DNA from 3 places in the Cedecea davisae genome. Region 2 is predicted to be linked to each of the others. Evidence: predicted binding sites of a transcription regulator. Region 2 holds the regulator's gene; each other region holds the start of a gene.

Region 1 (6,008 bases), 2.3 Mb from region 2:
AGGATAACGCGGTCTATTTCAGTACAGGCGTTGGCGGGGGTAAGCGTGGCCTGCGCGACAGAAACCTCTTCGGCAATACGCAGAAAATGCCGGAAGTCGCCGTCGCCCAGCGTGTGGTGCAGCAATTCGCCGCGCTGCTGGGCATGGCTATTTGGCGCGCCCACGATGTGAATAACCGGGAGGTGTTCGGCGTAGCTACCGGCCACGCCGTTAAGCGCGCTTAACTCACCCACGCCAAAAGTAGTTAACAACGCCGCCGCACCTTTGCAGCGGGCGTAACCATCGGCGGCGTAGGCCGCATTAAGCTCGTTGGCACAGCCCACCCAGGCGAGTTCAGGGTGGGCAATAACATGGTCGAGAAAAACCAGGTTGTAGTCCCCCGGCACGCCAAAAAGATGGCGGATCCCACATTCATTTAGCCGGTCGACCAGATAGTCTGCCACACAGTAGCGCATAGGGTTTTCCTTCTATGGGTGCTTGCTGTGAGTATTGGAGAATCGGGATCGGTGTCGAGAATATATCCTATTTAGCAGGTGGAAACCGACGTTTACAGAGGAATGAGCGTGATTCTGATAGCCACCGCCCTTGTGAAAACGTATACACTAAATCCTCTGTTCCCGATAAGGATAACGATAATGACCTGGCAGCCCAATCCCGACCGCTACGCTTCTATGGAGTACCGTCGCTGCGGCCGCAGCGGCCTGAAATTGCCCGCTATCTCACTTGGCCTCTGGCACAATTTTGGCGACGAAACGCTGCTGGAAACCAGCCGCCAGCTGCTGAGAAAGGCTTTTGATTCAGGCATCACCCATTTCGATCTCGCCAATAATTACGGGCCGCCGCCGGGGTCGGCTGAGGCCAATTTTGGCCGCATCCTGCGGGAAGATTTCCCCGCCCTGCGCGACGAGCTGATTATCTCTACCAAAGCGGGCTACACCATGTGGGACGGGCCTTACGGCGACTGGGGTTCGCGTAAATATCTACTCGCCAGTCTGGACCAAAGCCTGCGCCGGATGGACCTGGAATACGTGGATATTTTCTATCACCACCGCCCGGACCCGGAAACGCCGCTCGAGGAGACAATGCGCGCCCTCGACCATGTCGTACGCCAGGGCAAGGCGCTGTACGTCGGGCTCTCGAATTACCCGGCGGAGCTGGCGGAAAAGGCAATTGAGATCCTCAACCAGCTTGGCACACCGTGCCTAATCCATCAGCCGCGCTATTCAATGTTTGAACGCTGGGTTGAAGGCGGGCTGCTGGATCTACTCCAGGCTAAAGGCGTCGGCAGTATTGCGTTTTCACCCCTCGCGGGCGGCCAATTAACCGACCGTTATCTGGCAGGCATTCCGGCGGACTCGCGCGCCGCCAGCGGCAGCCGCTTCCTCAACCCGGAGCAAATCACTCCCGAAAAGCTCGATAAAGTACGCAGGCTTAACGACATTGCGCTCGGGCGCGGGCAGAAGCTTTCCCAGATGGCGCTGGCCTGGGTGCTGCGAGATGATAAAGTCACTTCGGTGTTAATTGGCGCCAGTAAAATCAGCCAGATTGAGGATGCCGTCGGCATGCTCGCCCGACGCCAGTTTAGCCAGCAGGAGCGTGAGGCCATCGAAGCCATTCTGGTGTAACCGCTTACCCTTCTGCCCAGAGAAGACGATTATCTTTAACAAAAAGTGCTGCCGCCGCTGATTTAGGAGTTGTGTAGTTCATCGTCCCGCTAGCCGGTTTGTAATATTGTGTTAACAGGCCGCCGGTGCGGCTACGGGAACCAAGGAGAGAAAGTATGTTCAGGTCACTGATGCTTGCCATTGCCTTACTGGTAGCGGCACCGCTGGTTGCCAATGCGGGGGAAATCACCTTGCTGCCATCGGTAAAATTGCAGATTGGCGATAGGGATTATCGCGGTAATTACTGGGACGGCGGCAAATGGCGCGACAGGGACTACTGGCACCGTAACTATGAATGGCGCGATCGCGGCTGGCACCACCACCGTGGCTGGGATCGCAACTGGAAACGGGGCCCAAGCAGCTACGAGCGCGGCTACCGCGAAGGCTGGAATGACCGCGATGACCATCGTGGGCGTGGCCGGGGTCACGGGCATCATCACTAAGATAGATAAAGGGCCGGTTTAACCGGCCCTTTTTACTTTACCCGGCAAACTTAGTTGCCAAACAGCGTACCGAAAATAAGCCACAGGTTGAGCGTCACCACCAGGGCCACAATCGCCCAGCCCACCAGTTTCACCCAGCGGACGTTAACCAGGTCGCCCATCAGTTTTTTATCGCTGGTAAAGATAAGCAGCGGCACCAGCGCCAGCGCGATACCAAAGCTCAGCAACACCTGGCTCATCACCAGAATTCTGGTGGGATCTAATCCCATCAGAATCACGACAAAAGACGGCGCCATGGTAATAGCCCGGCGCACCCAAAGCGGAATGTAGAAGCGTACGAAGCCCTGCATCACCACCTGCCCGGCCAGCGTGCCGACAACCGTTGAAGAGAGGCCGGCCGCCACCAGGCTAAGACCAAAAATGGTCGCCGCGCCGTGGCTCAGCAGCGGTTCCAGCGTTTTGTACGCATCTTCCAGTTCGGCAATGCCGGTATGCCCGGTAAAGTGGAATGCCGCCGCCGCGGTCGCCATCATCGCCAGGTTCACAAAGCCCGCGATAGTCATCGCGATGCCCACGTCCCATTTTGTCGCGGAATAACGCTCCGCCCGGTTACCGGCATGCAGATGCTGGGTCAGCGAAGAGTGCAGGTAAATAACGTGCGGCATAATGGTTGCGCCCAGTACGCCAGCGGCAAGGAATACCGCCTCCGAGGTTGGCAGACTCGGGATTAGCATCCCCTTCCCTAACTCGGCAAATTTTGGCTGAGAGAAGATAAGCTCGACAATATATGCCGCCGCAACGAACAGCAGCAGCCCGCCGATGACTTTTTCCAGCGGCTTTTGCCCCCGGCTTTGCAGCATCAGGATCAGGAAAGTGGCAATCCCGGTCAGCACCGCGCCCTGTAACAGCGAGACGCCGAGAATAAGCTTAAAGCCGATGGCCGCGCCGATAAACTCAGCCAGATCCGTCGCCATGGCAATAATCTCTGCCTGCACCCAGTAGATCCAAACCAGCGGGCGCGGGTAATGGTCACGAATTTGCTCGGCAAGGTTTTTGCCGGTGGCTATCCCTAGCTTGGCCGAAAGCACCTGAATCATGGCGGCCATCAGGTTAGCCCAAACCACCACCCACAGCAGCTGGTAGCCATAGCTGGCCCCGGCCTGAATATTGGTCGCGAAGTTACCGGGGTCGATGTAGCCGATAGCGGCGATAAACGCAGGCCCCATTAACGCCAGGCGTAGTTTGCGCGCGGTTCGCCCGGTGCTGCTGTCAATGCGACTGTTTGTCATCTTCTGCCTCTGAGATATAGCCTTTGCTATGTTTTATGCTATCAAAGTGAGAATGATTATCAAGTTCATTTAGTGCCGGGAAATTGATTTCTCTGATAGCTGAAAACGATGAGCAGGAGGCGTGAGATGGCGATTCTGGATGCCGGTTAACGGATTAACATTTGAACAACATGTAAACTGTTTACCGCAAGTCCTAACGTAACTTTTAGCTTCTTTACTTAACATAGCAGAAATGTATGGTGGATCACTATTTTTGCGTTCCGTCACAGCTCATCACTATAGTGTGGAATTGATCTCGTTTTCTTATTGCTTGTTACATAGAATGTGCAACGAAATTAAACCTGCCTCATATTTGGAGCAAATATGTCCCGCGTTTTGCACTTTGTTTTAGCGCTTGCTGTGGTCGCGCTGCTGGCTCTGCTGGTTAGCCCTAACCGCAAGCAAATTCGTATTCGCTTTGTCATTCAACTGTTGGTTATCGAAGTTTTACTGGCCTGGTTCTTCCTGACCTCTGATGTCGGCCTGGGCTTTGTAAGAGGCTTCTCCGAGATGTTCGAGAAGTTGCTTGGCTTCGCCAACGAAGGGACAAACTTTGTGTTCGGCAAAATGAACGACGAAGGTCTGGCATTCTTCTTCCTGAAAGTGCTGTGTCCTATCGTGTTTATTTCTGCGCTGATCGGTATTTTGCAGCACATTCGCATTCTGCCGATTGTTATCCGCGCTATCGGTACCGTGCTTTCTAAAGTCAACGGTATGGGTAAGCTGGAATCCTTTAACGCCGTAAGCTCGCTGATTCTGGGACAGTCAGAAAACTTTATTGCCTATAAGGATATTCTCGGCAAGATGTCGCGCAACCGCATGTACACCATGGCGGCAACCGCTATGTCTACCGTGTCGATGTCGATTGTGGGTGCCTACATGACCATGTTGCAGCCAAAATACGTGGTTGCCGCGCTGGTGCTGAACATGTTCAGTACCTTTATCGTGCTGTCGCTTATCAACCCGTACCGCGTGGACGAGAAAGAAGAAGACCTGCAGATGTCTAACCTGCACGAAGGCCAAAGCTTCTTCGAAATGCTCGGCGAGTACATTCTGGCAGGTTTCAAAGTTGCGATTATCGTTGCCGCGATGCTGATTGGCTTCATCGCCCTGATCTCCGGCCTGAACGCGCTGTTCGCCGCCGTGCTGGGTATCTCCTTCCAGGGCATTCTGGGCTACATCTTCTACCCGGTTGCATGGGTGATGGGCGTACCGTCCGGCGAAGCATTACAGGTGGGCAGTATCATGGCGACCAAACTGGTTTCCAACGAATTCGTTGCCATGATGGACCTGCAGAAGATTGCCAGCAGCCTGTCTCCGCGTGCGGAAGGCATCCTGTCCGTGTTCCTGGTCTCCTTCGCTAACTTCTCTTCTATCGGGATTATCGCCGGCGCGATTAAAGGCCTGAACGAAGAACAGGGTAACGTGGTTTCCCGCTTCGGCCTGAAGCTGGTCTACGGCTCCACTCTGGTCAGTATCCTCTCCGCTTCCATCGCGGCGCTGGTTATCTGATTTAGCCTGATGAAGAAGCCGGGGCATCTCCCCGGCTTTTTTTATGCCTGCAATTCGCCGTCTTCACGCCAGCATACCCGGTTTCTCCCCTGCTGCTTGGCGTAATATAGCCGGATGTCCGCCAGGCTCTGTATCTGCTCCAGCGTGCCCTCCGGCTCCTCTTCGTGGGAAGCAACACCCAGCGAAGCGCTCACCAGCAGACTCTCGCCATCGGCAAGCTTCAGCGGCGTATTGACCAGCATTTTGCGTACCCGCTGCGCCACGGCAACCGCCGCGTGCAGGTCGGTATTGGGCAGATAGATACAGAACTCCTCTCCGCCGATGCGCCCAACAATATCCTGGCTGCGGATCGCCTGCTGAATACAGCGCGAGGCGTGGCTTAGCACCTGGTCACCTACCTGATGACCAAAGCGGTCATTAACCCTCTTAAAGTGATCGAGATCCAACTGAATGAGCGAGTAGTCAACGTAGTGGGGGCTAATCCTGGCGGTCGTTTCAAAGAACCCGCGGCGGTTAAGCACCTCGGTTAAATGGTCGTGGAGCGCATGCCGGTGCATCTCTTGTTGCAAAGAGCCCATATTGCGAACCAGGCGGCAAATCATGCGGTGCGACCCCAGCAAGATGAACATGACAATCAGCCACATCACCACCAGCAGCACGCTAAAACGGCCAAAGTCTTCATGCAGGCCCTGGCCGATAGTCTGAATGCTGACGAGGACGGCTCCGGTGCCCATCACTTTCCCGAAGGTGACATAGGCGTGGCTAAAGCGCAGGGTTCCCCGCGAGGCATGAGACAGACTTTCGAGAATGGCCTGGCGCTGAGGTTCGCTGAGCCGGTAGCCATTTTGCGAGCCAACCGCCTGGGTCAGCGGGTTGAGCTGCTCGTCAAATAACAGATAGGCGCTTTGCGTGCCTTCCGGCAGCGAGCTGGAGAGAAACATTTGCAGCGTTTCGGTGGTCACCGCGATGCCGAATAACCCGATCCACTGGTTGTCAAAATCCACCGGCAGCGAGCCGTTAATCAGCGTTTGATTGGTGCCGGGGATGTTCTGCCTCGTCCA
Region 2 (6,008 bases):
ATATCACCGAACTGTACTGCACCTACGATCAGGAAACTCTGAGCAAAGATCCTTCAGACGGGCGTAAAGTTAAGGGTGTTATTCACTGGGTTAGCGCCGCGCACGCGCTGCCGGTGGAAATCCGTCTGTACGATCGCCTGTTCAGCGTGGCTAACCCGGGCGCGGCGGAAGATTTCCTGGCGACCATCAACTCTGAGTCGCTGGTTATCAAGCAGGGCTTCGTTGAGCCAAGCCTGCAAACTGCGGAAAAAGGCAAGGCCTACCAGTTTGAGCGCGAAGGCTACTTCTGCCTCGATAGCCGCTACACCACGGCGGAAAAACTGGTGTTTAACCGCACCGTTGGTCTGCGCGATACCTGGGCGAAAGTCGGCGAGTAACCGCCGTTTATCGCTTCACCGAAACGCCGCTTTATGCGGCGTTTTTTCTTTCTGAAAACACTCCTTTAACCATTCATACACATTCGCGTTGCGAATTAATTCTCATTTACAGAGCCTGAAAATACCCTCTTTTTTATTCCTGTTTATCCCGTAATCTTCTGACTCATATAATGAAAGCGCTCTCAAAAGTTTTTTATATGGCTAATCAATGAAATGAAGGATGAAGAATCCGTGGTGTGAAATTGTTACAAATGCACATAGATTATGTGCTCTCTGTCATACTCCAGGAAATCTCTCATACAAAGTCATTGATAATTCGCGTCGCGAAAAATAGTCTATGAGCAGCAGTAATGCGGGTGAGTAATGTAAAAACCGCTTTTTAGCCGTCAGGCAATTTTACTTTTTTCGTCCATGACGCTTTTCACGTCAGGCGATGATTTTTACGTCAAAGAGGAATTTAATTATGCGTACGTTTAGTGGCAAACGTAGTGCGCTTGCTCTTGCTATTGCAAGCGTTACCGCTCTTTCAGGCTTTGTTGTTGCTCCGCAGGTTAGCGCGGCTGGTTTTGTTGATGACTCAACGCTGACCGGGGGCGTCTATTACTGGCAACGTGAGCGTGACCGTAAAGATGTAGCTGACGGCAAATACAAAACCAACCTGTCACACTCCACCTGGAACGCCAACCTCGACTTCCAGTCCGGCTATGCGGCCGATATGTTTGGTCTCGATATTGCGGCATTCACCGCGATTGAAATGGCTGAAGATAGCGCCAGCGGCCACCCGAACGAAATCGCTTTCTCTTCCAAAAATAAAGGCTACAGCGAAGATTATTCCGGCGATAAGAGCGGGATCAGTCTCTATAAGGCCGCGGCTAAATTTAAATATGGCCCGGTTTGGGCGCGTGCGGGTTACATCCAGCCAACCGGCCAGACCCTGCTGGCTCCGCACTGGAGCTTTATGCCGGGTACCTATCAGGGTGCTGAAGCCGGTGCTGCCTTTGACTATGGCGATGCGGGCGCGCTGAGCTTCTCCTACATGTGGACCAACGAGTACAAGGCTCCATGGCACCTGGAAACGGATAAGTTCTATCAGAACGACAAAAAGACCAAAGTCGACTATCTGCACTCCATCGGCGCGAAGTATGACTTCAAAAATGACTTGATTCTGGAAGGGGCATTCGGCCAGGCCCAGGGCTTCGTTGACCAGTATTTTGCTAAAGCCAGCTACAAATTTGATGTTGCAGGCAGCCCTCTGAGCACCAGCTACCAGTTCTACGGCACCCGCGATAAAGCCAGCAATAATACCATCAACGATATTTACGACGGCACCGCATGGCTGCAGGCACTGACCTTCGGCTATAAAGTAGGCCAGGTTGACCTGCGTCTCGAAGGAACCATGGTTAAGGCAGAAGGCCAGCAGGGGTACTTCCTGCAGCGTATGACCCCAACCTACGCTTCCTCCAACGGCCGTCTCGACGTGTGGTGGGATAACCGCTCTGACTTCAACGCCAACGGCGAAAAAGCGGTATTCTTCGGCGCAATGTACGACCTGAGCAACTGGAACCTGCCGGGTTGGGCAGTGGGTGGCTCCTATGTCTATGCATGGGATGCGAAACCATCTACCTGGGCGCTTGATGCTGCCGGTAACCGTCAGGATCTTGCGGCCAACAAAATCAAAGAGTCTTCTTACAGTCTGGACGCGATGTACACCGTGCAGGAAGGTCGTGCTAAAGGTACGCTGTTCAAACTGCACTTTACCCAGTACGACAACCACTCAGACATCCCAAGCTGGGGCGGTGGTTACGGCAACATGTTCCAGGATGAGCGTGACGTGAAATTCATCGTTATCGCACCATTCACCATCTTCTGATGTGAAACCGGGCGCGAAAGCGCCCGATTTTGATAAGGATAGAATATGAAAAAGATTCTGCTGGTTACCGCCGTAGCCTTTAGCCTGTCCGCCTGCGTTCAGCCTGCGGCTCCGAAGGAAGACTCACGCCTGAAGCAGGCCTATAGCGCCTGTATCAATACTGCGGAAGGTAACCCGGATAAAATTGAAGCCTGCCAGAGCGTGCTGAACGTGCTGCGCCAGGAAAAACAGCACCAGGCCTTTGCCGAGAAGGAAACGGTTAACGTGCTGGACTACCAGAAATGTATCCAGGCCAGAAAAAGCGGCAATGACGAAGCGGCAAAAGTACGCTGCGACAAAATTTGGCAGGAAATTCGCGCCAACAACGGCTAAGGCTTTACTTTCTTTAGTCGATAAAAAAACCGGTGAAGCGATTCACCGGTTTTTGTTTTTTTGAGCGCCGCCGTCAGAGTAGGGCGGCGTTCGCTAAAGCGCTTTACTTCTCTTTAGGCGCGTGAGCGTTTTCGTCTTCGCGGCAGTCGCCTTCAGCGCAGTGCCCGTACAGATACAGGCTATGGTTGGTCAGGCGAATACCGTGACGAGCGGCAATTTCACGCTGGCGCAGCTCGATGGAGTCATCGCTGAATTCAATCACTTTACCGCAGTCGAGGCAGATAAGGTGATCGTGGTGATGCTGCTGGGTCAGTTCAAAAACGGACTTGCCGCCTTCAAAATTATGACGGGTCACGATCCCGGCATCGTCAAACTGGTTCAGCACGCGGTAGACCGTCGCCAGGCCAATCTCTTCGCCCATATCGATCAGTCGTTTATATAAGTCTTCCGCGCTGACGTGATGATTTACCGGCTCTTGCAGCACTTCAAGGATTTTTAATCGCGGAAGCGTGACTTTCAAGCCGGCCTTCTTTAATGCGGTATTGTTGTCAGTCATGCGGAAATTGTCCTGTTGCTTAACGATTCGCTCAAACTGCAGTGAGCGTTAAGAGTAATGCGTCTCATTATAGAACTGCTGCTTCTAAATGGGAACCGCAAGTATGGTGCAAAATAAGGCTGAAAAATCGTGGCGGCGTCGCCATTTACAGTAATTATCAGCCAAGCTATCAGGAAGACATTGTACAGGGATGTACGAGAAAGTTACAAACTTGTAGCAATTATTTTCATTGCTGCAATCTATCAAGATGGCGCAAATTCATCATTTGCGCCATTGAAATCAGGCGTTAATGATATCGGCCAGATTCAGCTCTTCAGAAACCTGCTTAACCCACTTTTCAACGCGTTCTGCGGTCAGTTCTGGCTGGCGGTCTTCGTCAATCGCCAGGCCAACAAAGTGGTCGTCATCCGCGAGGCCTTTGGAGGCTTCGAAGTGGTAGCCTGCGGTTGGCCAGTGGCCAACAATCGCCGCGCCGCGCGGTTCAATGATGTCGCGGATGGTGCCGAGCGCGTCGCAGAAGTATTCTGCATAATCTTCCTGGTCGCCGCAGCCGAACAGCGCAACCAGCTTGCCGTTGAAATCGACTTCTTCGAGGGTTGGGAAGAAATCATCCCAATCGCACTGGGCTTCGCCGTAGTACCAGGTTGGAATGCCGAGCAACAGAATGTCGAAACCTTCGAGATCTTCTTTGCTGCTTTTAGCAATGTCACGCACCTCAGCAACTTCTTTACCGAGCTGTTTTTGAATCATTTTCGCGATATTTTCGGTGTTACCGGTGTCGCTGCCGAAAAAAATGCCTACGATTGCCATGAGTAAAATAACCTCTTGAAACTAAATAGTATGCTGGCCGTTAAATGCCCACGTATAGGGCAATCATAGCAGAACAGAATCGCCAGCGGAAACAGCTATCACGCCCTGGTGCACAGTCTGCAACATGGTTTCGCTCACCGTTTTATGATTTCAGATTTCTCGAAGCGCGTATAAAGCGCTTAAGCCAGCTTTTTGAGCTGCTCGAGCAACATCTCTTCGATAAGCTCACTACGGCTAATATTACGCGCGTCGGCAAGCTGGTTGAGGGCGTCGACCGCATCGTTGTTCAGTTTTAGCTCTACCCGCTTCAAACCACGCACTTTATCGCGCTTTAGCTGGTTGCGTTTATTGATACGCAGCTGCTCATCGCGCGAGAGCGGATTGGTTTTAGGCCGCCCGGGGCGACGCTCGTCCGCGAACAGATCTAATGTAGTACGGTCCGTTTGTTCTTTTGCCATGATTAGGATACTGACAGGGAATTCTGGCTGCAGGGGCAGGGTGCCGGTGCAATTAAGCGCGCCATCATACATCAGCGCGCCATTCGCGCCAACGCGTTAGCGACTTCTGCGTCCCGGTCGTTCTGTTTTTAATCAGTTTTTCGCATCAGCGTCGATAAATCGGTGAATTGCGCGCAAAACCGCATCCGGTTTCTCGGCGTGGACCCAGTGTCCGGCTCCGGCAATCACATGGGCGCGGGCCAGAGGGAACTGCCTTAACAGCTCTTCCCGATGACTTTCGTCAACATAAGGCGAGTCGCCGCCGCGAATAAACAGCGCCGGTTTCTGCCAGGCAGGTATCGGCTGCCAGCCGACAATATGCTCATATTGTTGCCAGAGCACCGGAACGTTGAATTTCCACTCGCCGTCGGCAAAGGATTTCAGCAGGAACTGAATAACGCCCTCTTCGGCAATGTGCTCACGCATTATTTGAGCGGCCTGCTGGCGCGTTTTCACGCCTGCTTCGGTTACCGCGCGGATCCCGGCGAAAATCTCGTCGTGACGACGAACGTGGTAATTGACAGGTGCGATGTCGATCATCACCAGCTTATCAATGCGCTGGGGGGCAATCGCGCTTAAGGCCATCACCACTTTGCCGCCCATCGAGTGGCCGATGAAAGTTGCTTTTTCTATGTTGTAAGCGTCGAGCGTGTCGATGACGTCCTGCGCCATTGCGGCATAGCTCATGTCATCGTTGCGCGGTGAAAGTCCGTGGTTGCGCAGATCTATCTGCAAAAGGGTGTGATCCTTGCCCAAATCCCGCGCCAGTATGCCAAGGTTGTCGAGGCTGCCGAACAGGCCGTGGATCAGCACGATAGGGGAATTGCTATTCGATTGTTGCGCAGTTTGCAGGCGAGCATTTAATTTCATGGCAAAGTTCTTTATTTTGGGGCGTTTGGTTAGGGTATTATGTTGGCATTCCTGCGGGCGTGCGGCAAATATTCAGTTTACTCTGACTTTAAGCCGCCCCTCCTGTTCGCTGTTGGGATTTGCCCCTATAATCCCAACGACTTGTATTCAGAAAAGATATCGTACTGGATTAAGATGAAAACAATCGAAGTTGATGACGAGCTTTATCGCTACATTGCCAGCCAAACCAAGCATATTGGCGAAAGCGCGTCCGACATTTTACGGCGTATGCTCAAATTTAGCGCCGGACAAACTCCAGCAGCTACCCCTACACCTGCCACCGCGGAGCGCCCGGCGCCCGTTGTCGAGGAGAAACCGGCTAATACCGCCCGCAATCGCGTTCGCGCGGTGCGTGAGCTGCTGCTCTCCGACGAATACGCCGCCCAGAATAAGGCCGTTAACCGCTTTATGATGGTGCTCTCCACGCTTTATCAACTGGATGCAAAAACCTTCGGCGAAGCTACTGAATCGCTGCATGGCCGCACCCGGGTTTACTTTGCCGGTAACGAGCAAACGCTGCTGGCAAGCGGCAATCAAACCAAGCCGAAACATGTTCCGGGCACCCCGTACTGGGTGATAACCAACACGAATACGGATCGTAAACGCAGCATGGTTGA
Region 3 (6,008 bases), 1.7 Mb from region 2:
CCTGGCCTACAATCTGCCGCCGTTACAGAATGCGAAAGTAGACAAATTCCTCGCGCAATCTACCGCATCCCGCCAGTGCCAGCAGTGGGGCTATGCCAGCGCCTTGCCTTACGGCAGCGATATTAAAACCTGCACCACGTTTAGCGGCAGCTTGTGTCTGAATACCCAGGTTGTGCTGGAGTACCAGTGTCGGGGAGTTAGCGGGCCGCAATTTGCAGGCGTCACCAGCAACTGGTAAATACCGGCAAATTCATCTACTTTTGACACATTCTCAGCAAAAGAGTCATCTCGCCAATGTAACCCACGCCTGACGATAAATATCTCACGCTGCCGCTCCCGGAACGGCAGCCTGCACCTATTTGTTTATCAGGAATTGATGATGACTCTTTTAGTGCTACGCGCCCTGCGCCAGCACCGCTGGTTTGCGCTGATCGGGCTTGCCCTGCTGTTCTCTTCCGTTGGCAACGGACTGACCTATGTGCTGGTCTTTAGCCAGCTGCTCCAAAGCCAGGCAACGCCCGCCTGGCTCTCCCTCGCTTACGTTCTCGCGCTTGCTCCTGGCCTGCCGGCCAGCTTTATCGGCGTCCGGCTACTGCGCCGATGGCCGCCGTTTAAGATATTGATCGTTGCGGAAATGGCGGGGCTTTGCGGCCTTGCGCTGCCACTTTGGGCGCTAATCGACCATCACCCGGTGTGGCTGCTGTTAAGCCAGGCCGCAGCGGCTTTCAGCACCGGGCTTACGGTGCCGGTACTCAGCCAGCTATTCAAAAAGGGATTACCGGAAAAGCTGATGCCTGCCGCCGCGGGTGTTGAAACCCTGGTGTTCGCCGCAAATGTCATTTTCGGCGTGGGTATAGGTACTTTGCTCTACGGGAAAGTGAGCCTCTGGCTACTGCTGATGCTGGATGCGCTAAGCTTCTTGCTTGCGGTGATGCTGCTTTGGCGGGCTGCTGCCTGCTTTATGCCCAACGAGAATGACCCGCACTCATCTTCATTAGCACGCTTCCGCTGGCGCACGCTTAAGCCGCAGCAAAGACGCAGCCTGCTTCTGCTGCCGTGTCTGGCGATGATTGGCGCCCCTGCAATGGCGCTGCTGCCCGCTTTAGCTCCCTCTTTACCCGGGGATAACACCGACAACGGGCTGATTTTACTCTTCGCCCGCAGCACGGGTCAGCTGCTGGCGCCGCTGGTGCTGAGCGAAAACAAGGTTCGTCATCGTGCCGGTAAAACCGCCCCACTGCTGCTGGCCCTGCTCTTTTTCACTCTTTGCTATTTCGGCGTTGCGCAGTCCGGTAGCTTGTGGATTGCCGTGCCGCTTATCATCCTCGCCCACCTGTTCAGCAACTGGTTTTATTTGGTGGCAACGCTCAACGTTATGGACAGCTTTGCTCCGGCCCATGTTGGCGCGGCGATGGCCTCAAGCTGGCGGCTTCAGCTTGGCATCACTCTACTGCTACCGACGCTTACCGGCGCGCTGGCTAACCACTTCCCGCCGCAGTGGGTACTGCTGGGAAGCGGCATCTTCGGGATTATTATTGCCCTGTTTATGCTCGGTAGCTTGCCAAAGTTACGGAATTGTAATTTGATAACGCGGCGGAATATTTCCGCACTTAATTTTAATAATGATGATGACAGTAAGACAGGTGGATAATGGCATTTTATAAAGCAACACTGGCAGCAGCGCTGGCTCTGACACTGGCTGGCTGCGTGGCACCGGCTAAAACAACCGCACCGGTAGCACCAGCACCTGCCGCCGCCCCGGCTAAACAGTGCCAGGTCGGTGACGCAATGACGCAAACCACGCTCTACTTCGGTATTAGCCGCCCTTCAGGTGTAATCATCACCGCCAAAGAATGGCGCAGCTTTGTTGATAAGGACGTGACCCCACGCTTCCGCGACGGGCTGACAGAGTATGATGCGAAGGGCCAGTGGCTTAATGCGAAAGGCGAAGTGACCCACGAGCCAAGTAAAGCGCTGATGTTAATTCGCGGCAGCGATGTGGAAAGCAGCAAGAAAGTAGACGAACTGCGTAATATCTATAAAACCCGCTTTGCGCAGGAATCCGTAATGCGCGTTGACCAGCCGGTCTGCGCCGCATTCTGATAACGAGATAGCGTTAAACAAACGGCGGGTTTCCCCGCCGTTTTTTATTTACAGCACCAGCCCGGCAAATGCCGCAGACAGCAGGCTGACAAGCGTCGCGCCATAAACAAGGCGCAGGCCAAAGCGAGAAACAACGTTGCCCTGCTTTTCATTCAGGCCTTTAATTGCCCCGGCTACGATGCCGATTGACGCAAAGTTGGCAAACGACACCAGGAATACAGATAAGATCCCCAGACCGCGCGGCGTCAGCGTCGCCATGATTTTTTGCAGCTCAATCATCGCCACAAATTCATTCGCCACCAGCTTGGTTGCCATAATACCGGCGGCTTTCAAAGCATCCGGCGCTGGAATGCCTACCAGCCAGGCAAACGGGTAAAACACGTAGCCGAGGATCTGCTGGAAGCTCAGACCGAACACCGTCGCGAACAGCGCGTTGATGGCGCTAATCAGGGCAATAAAACCAATCAGCATCGCCAGAATTATCATCGCTACTTTGAAACCGGCGAGGATGTACTCCCCCAGCATCTCAAAGAAACTCTGCGATTCGTGCAGTTTCTCAAGCTTGATTTCGGGTTCATCGCCCGGGCTTGTCGGGTTAATTATCGACACAATAATGAAGGTGCTGAACATATTGAGGATCAGCGCCGCCACAACATACTTCGGCTCCAGCATCGTCATGTACGCGCCGACAATAGACAGCGAAACGGTGGACATCGCCGTAGCCGCCATGGTGAACAGACGGCGGGAGCTGAGATCCCCAAGCACGCCTTTATACGCAATGAAGTTTTCCGACTGGCCCAGGATAAGCGAGCTGACGGCGTTAAACGACTCCAGCTTGCCGAGACCGTTAACTTTAGAAAGCAGCGTGCCCACAATGCGGATAATAATCGGCAGAATGCGGAAGTGCTGCAAAATCCCGATAAGGGCGGAGATGAAGATAATCGGGCACAGCACGCCGAGGAAGATAAACGCCAGCCCGGCCTTGCTCATACCGCCGAACACAAAGTCACTCCCCTGCCCGGCAAAGGTCAGAAGGTGCCCAAAGAAGCCGGATACGCCGTTAATCACCCACAGGCCGCTGTCGGAGTGCAGGAAGAAGAAAGCCAGCAGGCCTTCAATAACGACAAGTTGTAACAAATAGCGGATGCGAATGGTCTTACGATCGAAGCTCACCAGCCACGCCAGTCCCATAATGACAAAAAGTGCGAGTAGAAAATGAAGGATATTCATGTGCAGTCTAATTTTGAAAGAAAGGTATTTAGCCACAGCCTCCGCGCGAGGTAAATGGTGGCCATAAGAATATTTAACCATAAGTTTTCCCAATGACAGCATAGACTTACACTTAGCATGGTTACTTTTTTTAACGTTAAATATTGCAGAGAAAATAAAATTTCAGAGCAAATAAACAGTAAAAACGAAACACGATTAATTCTCATTATTAATTCATTTCTTCACAAATAAAATAATAGTAACAACCATTCTCATTACACTAATATAATTAACAATTCCTTTGCATTCGTAAAAATAAATAATTAAAGTAGCGCCATTAACGCCCCCCACAATTTATGGAGCCTGTGATGCTGAAGACGGAAATGATCGAAAAACTGAACGAGCAGATGAACCTCGAACTCTACTCCTCGCTGCTCTACCAGCAGATGAGCGCCTGGTGCAGTTATCACAGCTTTGAGGGAGCGGCCGCGTTCCTGCGTCGCCATGCACAGGAAGAGATGGAACATATGCAGCGCCTGTTCGCATATTTAAGCGACACCGGAAATATGCCGCGCATTAACGCCATTGCGTCTCCATATTTAGAGTACGCCTCTCTTGATGAGTTATTTAAAGCGACTTACGAACACGAGCAGTTAATTACTCGTCAGATTAATGAGCTGACCCACTCAGCGATGATCTCCCAGGATTACCCAACCTTTAATTTCCTGCAGTGGTATGTTGCCGAGCAGCATGAAGAAGAGAAGCTGTTTAAATCCGTACTGGATAAACTCAGCCTGGTGGGCAAAAGCGGTGAAGGCCTGTACTTCATCGACAAAGAGCTGGCAACCCTGGACACCCAGGCTTAATTGTCGCTGTTACTCAGCAGGCCACTGCGGCCTGCTGATGTTTTATCTTAGTGTAACGCCCCGCCGTCGCGCTGGCTGTGCCAGTAGCCGTACAGTTCCAATGCAGCCGGTTTAATCGCTTCGATACTCGCCCAGAATGCCTCCGGCGACAGCGTGTCAAACTTCTCCAGATTCTCTTCAAGACCATGTAAAGCGATGGCTTCAAGCGCAGGTTGCAGCGCTGCCGGGAGCGCAGGCCACTGTTCCAGAGCAACGCCGCGCATATAGCCGTAGCACCACTCCTCAACGATGGTAATTTCACGCCCATCCACTTCGTCGGTGCCAAACAGCGGCTCAAACTGCTCGGGATACCCGGCAAGACGCTCGGCAATATCGTTCATATGCTGGAATACCAGCACGTTAAAACGGGTTAACTCGTCGGCATTTTCCCACTCTGGCTCGGCATCGCCTCCCCATACTGCTCTCAGCACGGTTGCTGGCTCGGTCACTTTCGGGCCGGACAGGATGGCCGTCAGCAGCCCGTCCAGTTCGGCCACATCGATGACGGAATGGGTGGTCCCGTACTTCATCAGCACATCGTCAAGCCATACAATTTCGTCTTCGTTTAACGGTCCCTGGGTCATAATGCTGGCTCCTCTGCGTAGCTCTTTTTAATAAAATGAGATGTATTCTACCCGCTCCGGGGCCTAAATGATTGCCGTGCTTTCACTCCGGCGATAAACAGTCCATTAGCAGGGCTTTATTTATCTGCACCGGGGCCGAAGCATACAGCTTTTGCGAGATTCCGGCAGGAATAACCTGGTCATCGCCAGCAGCAATCACCAAAAGCTTACCGCCGTAACCAGAATGAAGTTTAGTGTTAATTGTAGAATGACATTTATTCCTGTAAGCAGAAACACTTGCAATTAGAGAATAAAAAACAGGCAGTAGGCACAAAAATATAATGGGAAAGGCGCGCCTGGGGAATTTGCTTTTGCCACAGCATAATTGCGGTGAGATAATGCCAACCTTAAGTACAAAGTCACTCCATAAAAACCTTGCGCTATCTGGTAATTAATAACGTTACTGTCACGTAATGTTAGTAATTTATTGATTCATCTCTGGGAGTTTTAAAACGTGAATACATTACTTGCCGGCGTCACGTTGCTTATTTTGGGCGACAGTCATGTCGCATTTAAGGATTCTCTGCTTTCTGTTTTACCCGAAGCCTATGAAAGCATGGGGGCAAAAGTTGTTACCTATGGCGTTTGTTCTTCAAGCCCGGCGGGTTGGGTAAAAGGCCCGAAAGACACCGGCTGCGGCGGCGTAGTCAGAAACGGCACCGGCCCGATAGCCGACCCTTCTGCCGCCACATTTCCCTTCCCGGACGTCGCCAGCCTGATTGATAAATGGCAGCCGACGGCGGTGATGTTTATCTACGGCGACACCATTGGCAGCTACACCGCAGACCCTTTCCCTGCCGAGTGGATTGAAAACCAGGTGAAATCCGTAGCCACGCTGGCCGGAGCCAAAACAAAATGCCTGTGGGTGGGGCCGACATGGGGCACGTTTAACCCACGCTACGGTAAAACCGAAGAAACCACCAAACGCATCACCGGTTTCCTGTCATCCCACGTTCAGCCCTGCACCTACATCGACAGCACGTCGTTTATGCAAAATAAAGCGGTTGAAACCGTAGATGGCCTTCACCTGACGCCTAAAAGCTACAAAGCCTGGGGCGCAGGGATTGTGGACGCGACTTTGCCGCTACTAAGCGGGAACGGGAGTAAAAGCTGATTACTCAACGTCGAAACGATATTGACGGGCTGCGCGGGCTGGCCGTGCTGCTGG

What was found. The regulator Fur, encoded in region 2, represses iron uptake genes when iron is present. The targets are predictions, from matches to a motif close to ATAATAATGAGAACNACTATCAA.
Region 1: the regulator Fur is predicted to act here: its motif matches at 3,437-3,459, upstream of ACG1VR_RS06340 (Nramp family divalent metal transporter).
Region 3: the regulator Fur is predicted to act here: its motif matches at 3,566-3,588, upstream of ftnA (non-heme ferritin).

The regions. Positions count from the first base shown of each region.
Region 1 is NZ_CP172054.1:1,224,293-1,230,300, reverse strand. Features, by position in the region: gene ACG1VR_RS06355 (alpha-keto acid decarboxylase family protein) at 1-455, opposite strand, end outside; gene mgrA (L-glyceraldehyde 3-phosphate reductase) at 636-1,625, shown strand; gene ACG1VR_RS06345 (DUF2502 domain-containing protein) at 1,781-2,107, shown strand; gene ACG1VR_RS06340 (Nramp family divalent metal transporter) at 2,158-3,396, opposite strand; gene ACG1VR_RS06335 (NupC/NupG family nucleoside CNT transporter) at 3,760-4,947, shown strand; gene ACG1VR_RS06330 (diguanylate cyclase) at 4,989-6,008, opposite strand, start outside.
Region 2 is NZ_CP172054.1:3,540,611-3,546,618, reverse strand. Features, by position in the region: gene glnS (glutamine--tRNA ligase) at 1-377, shown strand, start outside; gene chiP (chitoporin) at 841-2,247, shown strand; gene chiQ (ChiQ/YbfN family lipoprotein) at 2,293-2,619, shown strand; gene fur (ferric iron uptake transcriptional regulator) at 2,723-3,175, opposite strand; gene fldA (flavodoxin FldA) at 3,455-3,985, opposite strand; gene ybfE (LexA regulated protein) at 4,165-4,443, opposite strand; gene ybfF (esterase) at 4,576-5,352, opposite strand; gene seqA (replication initiation negative regulator SeqA) at 5,527-6,008, shown strand, end outside.
Region 3 is NZ_CP172054.1:1,804,934-1,810,941, reverse strand. Features, by position in the region: gene yecR (YecR family lipoprotein) at 1-238, shown strand, start outside; gene ACG1VR_RS08985 (hypothetical protein) at 377-1,651, shown strand; gene ACG1VR_RS08980 (DUF3574 domain-containing protein) at 1,651-2,103, shown strand; gene ACG1VR_RS08975 (NupC/NupG family nucleoside CNT transporter) at 2,152-3,333, opposite strand; gene ftnA (non-heme ferritin) at 3,681-4,178, shown strand; gene ACG1VR_RS08965 (YecA family protein) at 4,226-4,801, opposite strand; gene ACG1VR_RS08960 (SGNH/GDSL hydrolase family protein) at 5,295-5,954, shown strand.